2 linked regions of the Hydrogenispora ethanolica genome follow. The protein of the gene in region 2 interacts with the protein of the main gene of each other region in a pairwise test. Links are inferred from orthologs where the notes say so. Each region holds a gene or a part of one and is shown on either strand. Other genes may lie near its edges.

What was found. The genes of interacting proteins can lie anywhere in the genome.
Region 1: the proteins of dnaX (region 2) and EDC14_RS24775 interact in binary tests that used the Escherichia coli proteins (3 or more experiments, as listed by UniProt). The link is inferred for Hydrogenispora ethanolica from one-to-one orthologs.

The regions. Positions count from the first base shown.
Region 1 is NZ_SLUN01000053.1:2,125-7,226, reverse strand. The notes cover bases 1,274-5,011. They hold EDC14_RS24775 (DNA polymerase III subunit alpha), read right to left. Parts: upstream 4,645-5,011; coding sequence 1,474-4,644; downstream 1,274-1,473. Other genes in these bases: EDC14_RS24770 (IS982 family transposase), read right to left, coding at 4,767-5,011; EDC14_RS24780 (NAD(P)-dependent malic enzyme), read right to left, coding at 1,274-1,437. In the rest of the region: EDC14_RS24785 (cation:proton antiporter regulatory subunit), read right to left, coding at 1-127; more of EDC14_RS24780, read right to left, coding at 208-1,273; more of EDC14_RS24770, read right to left, coding at 5,012-5,102. UniProt on the Escherichia coli protein: DNA polymerase III is a complex, multichain enzyme responsible for most of the replicative synthesis in bacteria. This DNA polymerase also exhibits 3' to 5' exonuclease activity. The alpha chain is the DNA polymerase catalytic subunit.
Region 2 is NZ_SLUN01000057.1:2,399-7,931, reverse strand. The notes cover bases 1,588-4,549. They hold dnaX (DNA polymerase III subunit gamma/tau), read right to left. Parts: upstream 3,914-4,549; coding sequence 2,261-3,913; downstream 1,588-2,260. Other genes in these bases: EDC14_RS25240 (prenyltransferase), read right to left, coding at 4,075-4,549; EDC14_RS25250 (YbaB/EbfC family nucleoid-associated protein), read right to left, coding at 1,941-2,264; recR (recombination mediator RecR), read right to left, coding at 1,588-1,939. Also shown: EDC14_RS25270 (sigma factor G inhibitor Gin), read right to left, coding at 35-232; EDC14_RS25265 (pro-sigmaK processing inhibitor BofA family protein), read right to left, coding at 620-886; EDC14_RS25260 (DUF2508 family protein), read right to left, coding at 984-1,280; more of recR, read right to left, coding at 1,343-1,587; more of EDC14_RS25240, read right to left, coding at 4,550-4,977; EDC14_RS25235 (hypothetical protein), read right to left, coding at 5,036-5,284. UniProt on the Escherichia coli protein: Part of the beta sliding clamp loading complex, which hydrolyzes ATP to load the beta clamp onto primed DNA to form the DNA replication pre-initiation complex.

The DNA of each region.
Region 1 (5,102 bases), on a different replicon or contig from region 2:
TGAAATTCCAGGCGATCTGAAATGCTTTTGCGACTGAATTTCCGATCCGCGTCAAGCGGTACACCAAATACGATAAAGCCAATACGTTCATGAATAATAGAACCAGCATTTTTGGAAAGATTGTCATTCCGCTCTCACCCTCTACCAAGATATGCCGGTTGGAAGCGATATATGTCGTGATCTGAACGGCCGAAACAGCCTGAAGGCCTAAAGAATTCCCCGCTGCCGCCAGGCGGTTTCCAAGGCTTCGCGGGTTTGAGGCGTTCTCGCCACGCCGGTTGCCATGGCTGCCTCGGCCACGGCGAAGGCAACCGCAGGAACCACTCGACGATCGAAGGGGTTGGGAATAATATGGGTCGGGTCAAGCTCCCGCTCGGGAACGAGTGCGGCAATGGCCCGGACCGCCGCCACTTTCATCGGCTCGTTAATCGTGCTGGCTCGCACATCCAAGGCGCCGCGGAAAATCCCGGGAAACCCGATCAGATTGTTAATCTGATTGGGTAGATCGGAACGGCCCGTGCCGACGATCAAGGCTCCGACCGCATGGGCCAACTCCGGCATAATCTCGGGAATCGGATTGGCCATTCCAAAAATGATGGCCCGCTCATTCATGCTCTGCACCATTGTTGGGGTAACGATATTGGGGGCCGAAACTCCGATAAAGACATCGGCTCCGGTCAAGGCCGCGCTCAAATCTCCTTTTTGGCCCGTGGGATTGGTTAAGCGGGCCAACTCGGCTTGATAGTGGTTGATGCCGGGGTCGTCGGGGCTGAGAATTCCGGCCTTATCGCAGAGGCGCAAGCGAGTCGGAGTGATTCCGATTTGCAACAACATTTTGGTGATGGCAATCCCCGCCGCTCCAGCTCCATTCACCACAACTCGAACCTCGGACGGTTCTTTTCCCGCCACTTTTAAGGCGTTGAGCAACCCGGCGCAGCATACAACCGCCGTGCCATGCTGATCATCGTGGAAAACAGGGATGTTCATCGCCGCTTTCAGCTGTTCCTCCACCTCGAAACAGCGCGGTCCGGAGATATCCTCCAGATTGATCCCGCCGAACGTCGGCTCAAGCAAGCGAACCGTCTCGACTAATTGCCGGATTTCTTTCGTCGCCAAACAGATGGGGACTGCATCAATGTCCGCGAATTGCTTGAAAAGGACCGCCTTGCCCTCCATCACCGGCAACCCGGCGAGCGGACCGATGTCGCCCAACCCCAAGACGGCGGTGCCATCGGAGACTACTGCCACCATATTGCCGCGATTCGTATAATCGTAAACCAAATCGGGATCGCGCGCTATCTCCTTGCAAGGTTCGGCCACTCCCGGCGAATAGGCTAAGCTGAGATCCGCCGCATCCCGAATCGGAACCTTGGGAGCAACGGCTATTTTGCCCCGATTCACACGATGTAGATGCAATGCTGCTTCTCGTAGTTCCATAATAAAAAACCTCCTCAATCGTTCGTTGTCTACGGTTTACTCTTGTTGGGATGATAACCAGCGCAGTTGAGAAGCAAGAATTTTGTACCCTTCGTCCTGCTTTTCCAGGCGTCCTTTCACCAGTGCGACGCGATCCGGCTGGTAGCCATCCTTAACCTCTAGATATAACTTAGGAAATACGATCACTTCCACGACACCGGTCCAATCCTCTAACCGGATGCCAGCCATGGTTGAGCCCGACTTGGTGGCAATGGCCCGCCAACTGGTGACCACCCCGCCCAGTAATGCTTCCTTCCCATCGGGCTCCTCTTCGAGCTCACCAATGGCGCCGATCCCATTTTGTTGAAACTTCTCCCGCCACTCATCCAATGGATGGCCGGATAGATAGACCCCTAAATACTCCTTCTCGAATTGCAAAATCTCCCGCCGCGAAAATTCCGGCAGTACCGGGAGGCCCGGATCATATTGAAAACCGTCTTCATTGAAAGAGTCCATTAGCGAAAGTTGCGCTTTGTTCGTTTGCTTCACGGTGTTTTCCAGAATTCGATCGAGGCCGGCCATCATCTGCCGGCGGTTTGCTCCGGTGCCTTCCAAGGCTCCGGCCAGTATCAGACTCTCAATGACCCGTTTGTTGACCAACTGGCCGCTGACGCGCTGGCAAAAATCATATAATGACAGAAAGGGACCGTTCCGTCGTTCGGCGATAATCTTATCGATCGCACCGCCGCCGATATTTTTGATGCCGAGCAATCCGAAACGAATCCCGGCTCCTTCCGGATGGAAAGAATGGTGACTCACGTTCACATCCGGTCCTAGAATGGGTAGCTTCATCCGGCGGCATTCCTCGATATACAACCCAACTTTATCGGGGTTCCCAATCACGCTGGTCAACAGGGCCGCCATGTATTCCTGCGGGTAATTGGTTTTAAAATAGGCGGTTTGATAGACCACCAAGGCGTAGGCGGCGGAATGAGATTTATTAAACCCGTAACCGGAAAAATACTCCATCAGATCAAAGATCTGCACAGCGACTTCGTGAGAGATTCCTTGCGCCATCGCTCCAGCCACAAACTGCTCACCCATGGCCGCCAGGACTTCCGGCTTTTTCTTCCCCATTGCCCGGCGGATCAGATCCGCTTGGCCCAAGGTGAATCCGCCTAAAGCGCTGGCGATCTGCATCACCTGCTCCTGATAGAGAATGACTCCTCCCGTTTCTGCCAGGATCGGCTCCAGCGATGGATGCAAATAATTGGCGCGTTGCTGTCCATGACGGACCTTGATAAAATCATCGACCATCCCGCTGCCGAGCGGGCCCGGCCGGTATAATGCCATCAACGCGGTTAAATCGGCGATCCGCTCCGGTTTTAAACGCATCAGCAGCCGCCGGATGCCGGCGCTCTCCAGCTGAAACATTCCCAAGGTATGTCCGTCGGACAGCGCCCGGTACGTGGCTGGATCGTTCAGCGGGATCCGGTCGAGATCAATGATCTGACCCCGGTTGGAAGCGAGCCAGGCGATGGCGTCCCGCAGGACGGTCAAGGTCCGCAGCCCCAAAAAATCCATCTTCAGAAGGCCGATTGCTTCGATATCCTCCATCGGGAATTGGGTGGTAATCTCCCCTTCATTCGAACGGGTGAGCGGCAGATGGTCGGTAAGGGGTTCGCCGGCAATCACCACTCCGGCGGCATGGGTCGAGGCGTGACGGGGAAAACCCTCAATTCGCTCCGCGATCGCTAACAACCGGGCAATTTTCGGATTGTTTGCCTCCAATTCCTTCAATTCGGGAGAGGCATTCCGGGCCTCGGCAATGGAAATTCCCAATTCGTGCGGGATGAGCTTCGCGACCCTGTCCACTTCGCCATAGGGTAATCCCAGCGCCCGTCCGACATCACGCACTGCGGCCCGAGCCGCCATCGTCCCGAAAGTAATGATCTGGGCCACCCGCTCCTCGCCGAAACGCTTTCGCACATAATTGATGACTTCGCCCCGGCGTTCGAAACAAAAATCAATATCGATATCGGGCATGGAGATTCGCTCGGGGTTTAAAAAACGTTCGAAGAGCAAGTTATATTCCATGGGGTCCAAATTGGTGATCCCCAACAGGTAGGCAACCAAACTGCCGGCGGCCGATCCCCGCCCCGGGCCGACCATGATGCCATTCTTTTTCGCAAATTGTACAAAATCGCGTACAATCAAAAAATAGCCGGGGAATCCCATCTGGTTGATCACCCCAAGCTCATAAGCGAGCCGTTCTTCCCGGAGCGCATCCCAGGCGATACCCCTCGTGGTGATCCCTTCCCGGCAGAGCCGTTCCAGATAATCGGCGGGGTCCGATTGATCCGGAATTTGATACTGCGGCATATGCAGTTTGCCTAAATCCAGTTGCACATTGCACCGTTCGGCAATCCGCACGGTGTTGGCGAGCGCTTCGGGGTAGTCAAGAAATAGATCGGCCATTTCTGATGGACTCTTCAGATAAAATTCGCTGGTGGAAAACTTCATCCGGTTGGGGTCATCAACCGTTTTCCCCGTCTGGATGCACAACAGCACATCATGAACAGCAGCGTCCTCGCGGGTGAGATAATGGACGTCATTGGTGGCGACGAGCGGCGCCCCGCATTCCGCTCCCAAACGAGCCAGCGTCCGATTGACATTTCGCTGCTCCGCCAACTGCTGGTATTGGAGTTCTAAAAAAAAATGTTCTTTACCGAAAATCTCCTGGTATAATTGGACAGTCTGTTTCGCCTCGTCCAATTGGTTTTTAAGAATCTGACGCGCCACCGCCCCCGACAGGCATGCCGACAGCCCGATAAGCCCTTCGGCGTGGCGCCGGAGCAGGTCAAGGTCGATCCGGGGCTTGTAATAAAATCCGTTAACATTCGCCACGGAGACCAATTTTAAAAGGTTTCGATAGCCCTGGTCCGTCTCAGCCAACAGCACCAAATGAAACGGATTGTCATCAATTTTGGGTGCTTTGTCATGAAGGCTGCGCGGAGCGACATACACTTCACAGCCTAAAATAGGCTTGAGCCCTATTTTACGGGCTTGTTGATAGAATTTGAGGCAACCGTACATCACTCCATGATCGGTGATGGCAACCGATGTCATTCCCAACGCCTGCACCCTGGCCAATAACTGGCCAATCTCGGCGGCGCCGTCCAGCAACGAATATTGCGTATGAACATGCAGATGGATAAAATCAGCCATGGTTCACCCAATTTTTAAAAGATGAAGATTGTTTCGCGATTCGGGGCCGCGTTCCCTGCCGGACCCGGATCTTTTTACTTGTGGCCCGTCCTGGCTAACTTAACCTGTTGTGCTAGATAAAGTTAACCAAAGACAAGATGTTTGATCTTTGAGTGCATACTATGTCCGATAAGCATATTGATGAAATAGCAAAGACAATGAGCTAAGATTTTGGTTTGAATACGGGAAATAAAACCCCAATACGATTTGGCTAAAACTCTTTCAATGTTCAGTTGATTGGTAAGTTGAGAACCAGAAGTCTCAATTCTTCGCCGAAGCTTGAAAATCAGTTGACGGATAGCTTTGGGCCATTGTATTTTACTATGGTTCTTTGGCAGCGGCAAAAGATTGATCGCTTTTTCGGCTTTCAATTCAGAACCTAAATCGCTACTGATATATCCCTTATCACCGAGAATCGT
Region 2 (5,533 bases):
CCTAAAATAGACAAAAAAAATAGGCCTACGCCTACTACTCGACCGTGTTTTTCAGATCGATTTTAATCTTCTCCCAAAAACTCCGGCAACTATCGATCCACTGTTGGTAATCGTTCTGGCCGGCCTTGCTCCGGACCAGCCTCGCCTCACAGTCCTCGCACAAATATTGTCCGCAGATTTCAATGCCTCCGGGGAGGGTTTCGCCACAACCGAAACACGCAGGGGAAGACATTTTTGTACCTCCGCTTGTGTAATCTATGAATTACTCTATGCCCGGAAGCTGCATTTCGTGTCTGTCCTGCCCCGTTTCCCATTCATCGCGCCGGCGTAAGTTATTTCCATCTTCCCCGGCTGCCGTTCCGAAGCCATGTGATAAAGTCTTTCGCAACGGAAATCAGCATCCAAAAAGGTTAAAACCCACTTTATCCCTTGCTTCTCTGAGCTTTTGTGTTCTCCCCGGCCTTCGGACGGAGTTAATCACAACGCTTTTAGAAGCCATGTGATAAAGTCCTTAGATTCGCAAGTCATCCTTTCAGTGGACTAAAAATCGACTTTATCCCTTGCTTCTCTGCGCTTTTGTGTTCACCCTGGCCTTCGGACAGGGTTTATCACAACGCTTTTAGATGCGGAACCAATACTTCAAGGCCAAAACCATCCCCAGGCCCGGAACGCCCAAAAAACCCACCAGCAAGGAATTATAAGGATTTAAGGGCACTTCCAGTTGCCAATGGGTCAAGAGGAAGTTGGCCAGATAGATTCCGAAGGCTCCCAAGGCTCCCTGAAATAAAACGCTGAATACGAAGAACAGCGGCTTCCAGCAACTCTTTCCGAGCACGTACAACAGGATCAGGACACTCAGATAGGTGACGACCATTCCGGCGGACATTGCGACCCCTCCTTCATAGATCATTGTATTGGAGGGATGCTTGTTTTACGACTCCGGCGCGGCTTCCGGCGGGCGGAATTTTGGCGGGACCGTACGCCTACCGGTTGGCCATGGCCGGCTTGACATTGAGGCCGGTCGCTTTGGCTTGTTTCAATAAGTAAATGTACTTCTTTTCGGCCGCTCCCAGATTGAGCACGGCATGATCGATCAGGTCGGGTTCAGTGACGCAGTTGAAATAGAGTTTGGCATAACGCCATTCGCGCCTAGCCTCCTCCAGCTGCTCTTCCAGGTCGGGCATCCGATAATATCCGACCGTGGGATTATCCCAACGGAAAGCTTCGTTCAGCCTCCGGAAACCGGACCGCCAAAAACCTTCTTTTTGGGTTGCTTGCATCGAATACTCCTCCACCTTTCCAGCTCATAGCCAGTATGAGTCGGGGGAGGAAATTTTATACATTAAAGATCGGTCCGTCCTTCAAACGCCTTGCTGAGCGTGATCTCATCGATATACTCCAGATCGCCGCCGACCGGCAGTCCCCGCGCCAGGCGGGTGATCCGCAGGCCGAGCGGATGGAGGATCTTGCTCAGGTACAGCGCGGTGGCCTCTCCTTCGATGTTGGGGTCGGTGGCGATGATCAGCTCTTCAAAGCTGCCGGTGCGCAACCGGTCCAGCAGCTCTTTGAGGCGCAGTTCCTCGGGGCCGATCCCCTCCAGCGGCGAAATGGCTCCGCCCAAGACATGATACAGCCCTTTGAAGATGCGGGTCTTCTCCATGGCGATGACGTCTTTGGGTTCCTCCACCACGCAGAGCAGGGTCTGATCCCGTCCCGGATCCCGGCAGGTGGCGCAGGGGGAAGTCTCGGTCAATTGGCCGCAGATCGTGCAAAACCCGATCTTGTGTTTGGCTTCCAACAGTGCTTCCGCCAGCTTCCCCACCTCCTCGTCGGAGAGGGTCAACACATGAAAAGCCAGTCGTTGAGCGGTACGGGGCCCGACTCCCGGAAGTTTGGACAGTTCATGGATGAGCCGGGTCATGGGTTGGGGATACAGCATGTTAGAAGAGTCCCGGCAGGCCGGGGATATTGAGGTTGCCCGTCACCTTGGCCATATCGTTGGCCGCCATCTCCTGGGCTTTCTTGATTCCTTCGTTGACCGCGGCGGTGATCAGATCCTGCAGCATCTCCAGATCGTCGCTCGTCACCACTTCCGGATTGATCTCGATCTTTTTCAGTTCCAGCTTGCCGGAGACTTCCACGGTCACCACGCCGCCGCCGGCGGTGGCGGTCACGGTCTTGGATTCCAGCTCCTGCTGGACGCGGGCCATCTCCGCCTGCATCTTTTGAATCTGTTTCATCGCTTGTTGCATATTCGGCATCATTCTTTCTCCTCCTTTGGACTGGTAATCGGTTTGACTTCTCCGCCGAAGATCGCCATCGCCTTGGCGAGCGGTTCAGGGACTGACGGTGCGGCCGGGGCGGCGGGGGCGGACCGGCCGGCCTTCGCTTCCGGCGTTCCTTCAGTGGCCGGCACGCAGCTGATCCGCACCTGCTTCCCGGTCACCTCGTGCAAGATACTCTCCAGTAATTCCCGGTTCTGAGCCAAACTCAGATTCTCCAGGTGAAATTTTAAATTGGGCGGCAAACCGACGATTAATTGTTCCTCATCCCATTGTAGCGGTTTTCCTTCTTGAATTAAAGCCGCCAAAGTCCTTTTTTTCTTTTTGACCGCCTCCAAAAACTCGTTCCAGTCGAACTTGGCGCCGCTGCCGGCCGTCGCCGGCGGCGCCGTTTGCGGCGGAGTCGACTCCGGGGCCGGAACCGGCGACTGCGGCCGGTGGAGCTCCGGTTGCGATGAAACGGACGCTTCTTTCGGGCCGGATATGGCCGGAGCGAGGGCGGGCGGTTGAGGCGCAGCGGCCAACGGGACGGCCTGGCCGTCCAATAGCCGTTCCAAGCGGGCCAAGCGCTGTTCGAGGCCGGCATAGTCCAGCCCGGGGGCGGTCAGCTTGATCAGGGCCAACTCCAACGGCAAGGAGCTCTGCTGACTCCGTTTCACCTCATAGGTGGCGTCGGCCAGCACTTCGATGGCCCGCAGCAAATCCGCGGCAGAACCCGAGCCGTCCCCGGCCCCGCTGACCTCGGCCAGCAGCAAATCGCGAAAATGCCCCACCAAACTGCGGCCGAACTGATAGATATCCTTGCCTTCCTGATTGACCCGGCTCAACACCGCCAGGGCGCCGCCGGTATTGTGGCTGCTGATGGCGGCGGCGAGCGCCGCGACTGCTTCTTCGCTGGTCAATCCCAGAATGGCCCGGACCGTCTCCTCCGCCAGCCGGCCCTGGCCGTGGGCCAAGACCTGTTCCAACAGGCCCAGCGCGTCGCGCATCCCGCCTTCGGCATGCTCGGCGATGAGCTCCAGGCCCCGGTCCGACCATTCGGTGACGCCCTCGGCGGTGAGGATCCGGCTCAACCGCCCCTTGATCTCGGCGACCGTGAACCGTTTGAAATCGAACCGCTGGCAGCGGGAGAGAATCGTGACCGGAATCTTATGAATCTCGGTGGTCGCCAGGATGAACACCACGAACTGGGGCGGTTCCTCAAGCGTCTTCAACAGCGCGTTGAAGGCTTCGGTAGTCAACATATGAACTTCGTCGATAATATATATCTTATATTTGCCTTCGGCCGGCGCGAAACGGACCTTCTCCCGCAGATCGCGGATTTCGTCGATGCCCCGGTTGGAGGCGGCGTCAATTTCGATCACATCCAGAAACGTGCCCTCGCTGATCCGGCTGCAATTGGCGCAATGGTCGCAAGCCTCGGCGCCCTGGGGCTCCAGGCAGTTTAAAGCCTTGGCGAAGATCTTGGCGATACTGGTCTTGCCGGTGCCGCGCGGCCCGGTGAAGAGATAGGCGTGGGCTACCCGCCCCTTCTCAATGGCGTGATACAGCGTGGTTACCACGTGCTGCTGGCCGACGACGTCTTCAAAGGTTCCGGGCCGCCAGCGCCGGTAGAGGGTTTGATATTCCATGACTCGTCCTCCGCGTTTCGTACCCTTCTATTTCGCTAATCCCGCCCTAAACTCCTTTGCTTTTCGAAAAATTAACCGTCCCCGCCCGCCGGCCACAGCGAAAAAGCTGTCGCGTCCTTCGCCACAGCTTCCAGCGTCACTCCCTCCTCATCCGGCCCGGGCTAATGCCCCCAAAAGCCCAGGCTGAGCAAGAGGCCGATCAGAATGGTCAGGCCCACATTGCCGGCCATGGCCGGGATCAGCTCCGGGATCCGGCTCCGGCAGCTCCAGGTCTTCAAGACGATCCACACCGCCAGGGGAATGGAGAAATACGAGATCAGAATGCCCGGCGGAAACACCCCGGCAAAGACTCCGATGGAAATCGCCAGATAAACCAGGGTAATCACGGTCAAATAGACCCAGAGTCCGGCGCGGCTGCCGCCGGCCCGGACCACCAGGTTCCGCTTGCCGGCCGCCCGGTCGGCCGCCACGTCCGGCAGTTCGTTGAGGATCAGCACCCCCATGATCAAAAAGCCGACCGGCACCCCGGCCAGCACCGGTTTCCAGGCGAACTGGTTGGTCTGCAGCAGGTAGCTCCCCAGGACCGCCAGCGGTCCGTAGCCGATTCCCAACGTCAGCTCCCCCCAGCCCCGGCTCATGCCGCGGAACGGCACGGCGCTATAGGTCCAGCCGATGGCGGCCCCGGCCAATCCCAGGCCGAAGATGAGCAGATTGCGATAGGCCACGGCCGCCAGGGCCGAGGTGAGCAGCGCGATCCCGAAGGCGAGCACCGCGGCCTTGAAATAAGTCTGCCGCGCCAGTATTTTCCGCTGGATCAACCGGCTGCCCCCGTTAAAGGGGCTCGAATTCTGATTGAGCGGATCGCTCCCCGCGGCGTCAAAATAGTCATTGATCAGGTTGGCGCCCGCCTGATTGCTGACCACCACCAGCAAAGCCAAACAAAACGCCGCCGGACTCACCGGATGCTCGCCGCTGCTGACCGCCGCTCCCACCAGCACGGAGATGAAAGAGGTCGGAAAGAACGAAGCCCGCATCGCTTTCAGCCAAAGAATTATCTTTTTCATGTCACACCTTCTTTTTCAAGCCAACAGGGCAGCTCGGACCAAAACCGGTTGGCTTCGCCTACTTCGAAAAACTCATGCTTTGGACGTCAACGCCGGCGATGGCTTCCAATTCCCGCCGGAAATCCTGGACGCTGGCCAGGTCACCTTCAAAGACCAGGGTGATCAGCCCCTGCTCCTTCGAAGGGCTGGGCACGCCCATCCGGCAGAGAATATCCGAGCCATGCCGGGTAATCACCTCTTGAACCTCCGGGGCATGCTTTCCCCGGTGATCCACCAAAATTCCCATAATCGTCAGAGAATCCGCCATTCCATTCACCTCGTGGCTATTTTCTCCAACGGATGCTGAAATAATCCATACCCTAACATTCCATCCTAATTTTTTTGGGACTTGGAACGGAAAAACCACGGTAAAACATGGTTCCCCTTCTTCCGCTTCCTTGATCCGCTTCCTTCAAAGGGGAATGACACTCCAGTGACTACTAGCTCCCAGGTGGCTCAAGGGGTTCCGTTGGCCCAAAACCCGACTCACTCCCTGAGCTTCAACTTTTGCCCACAG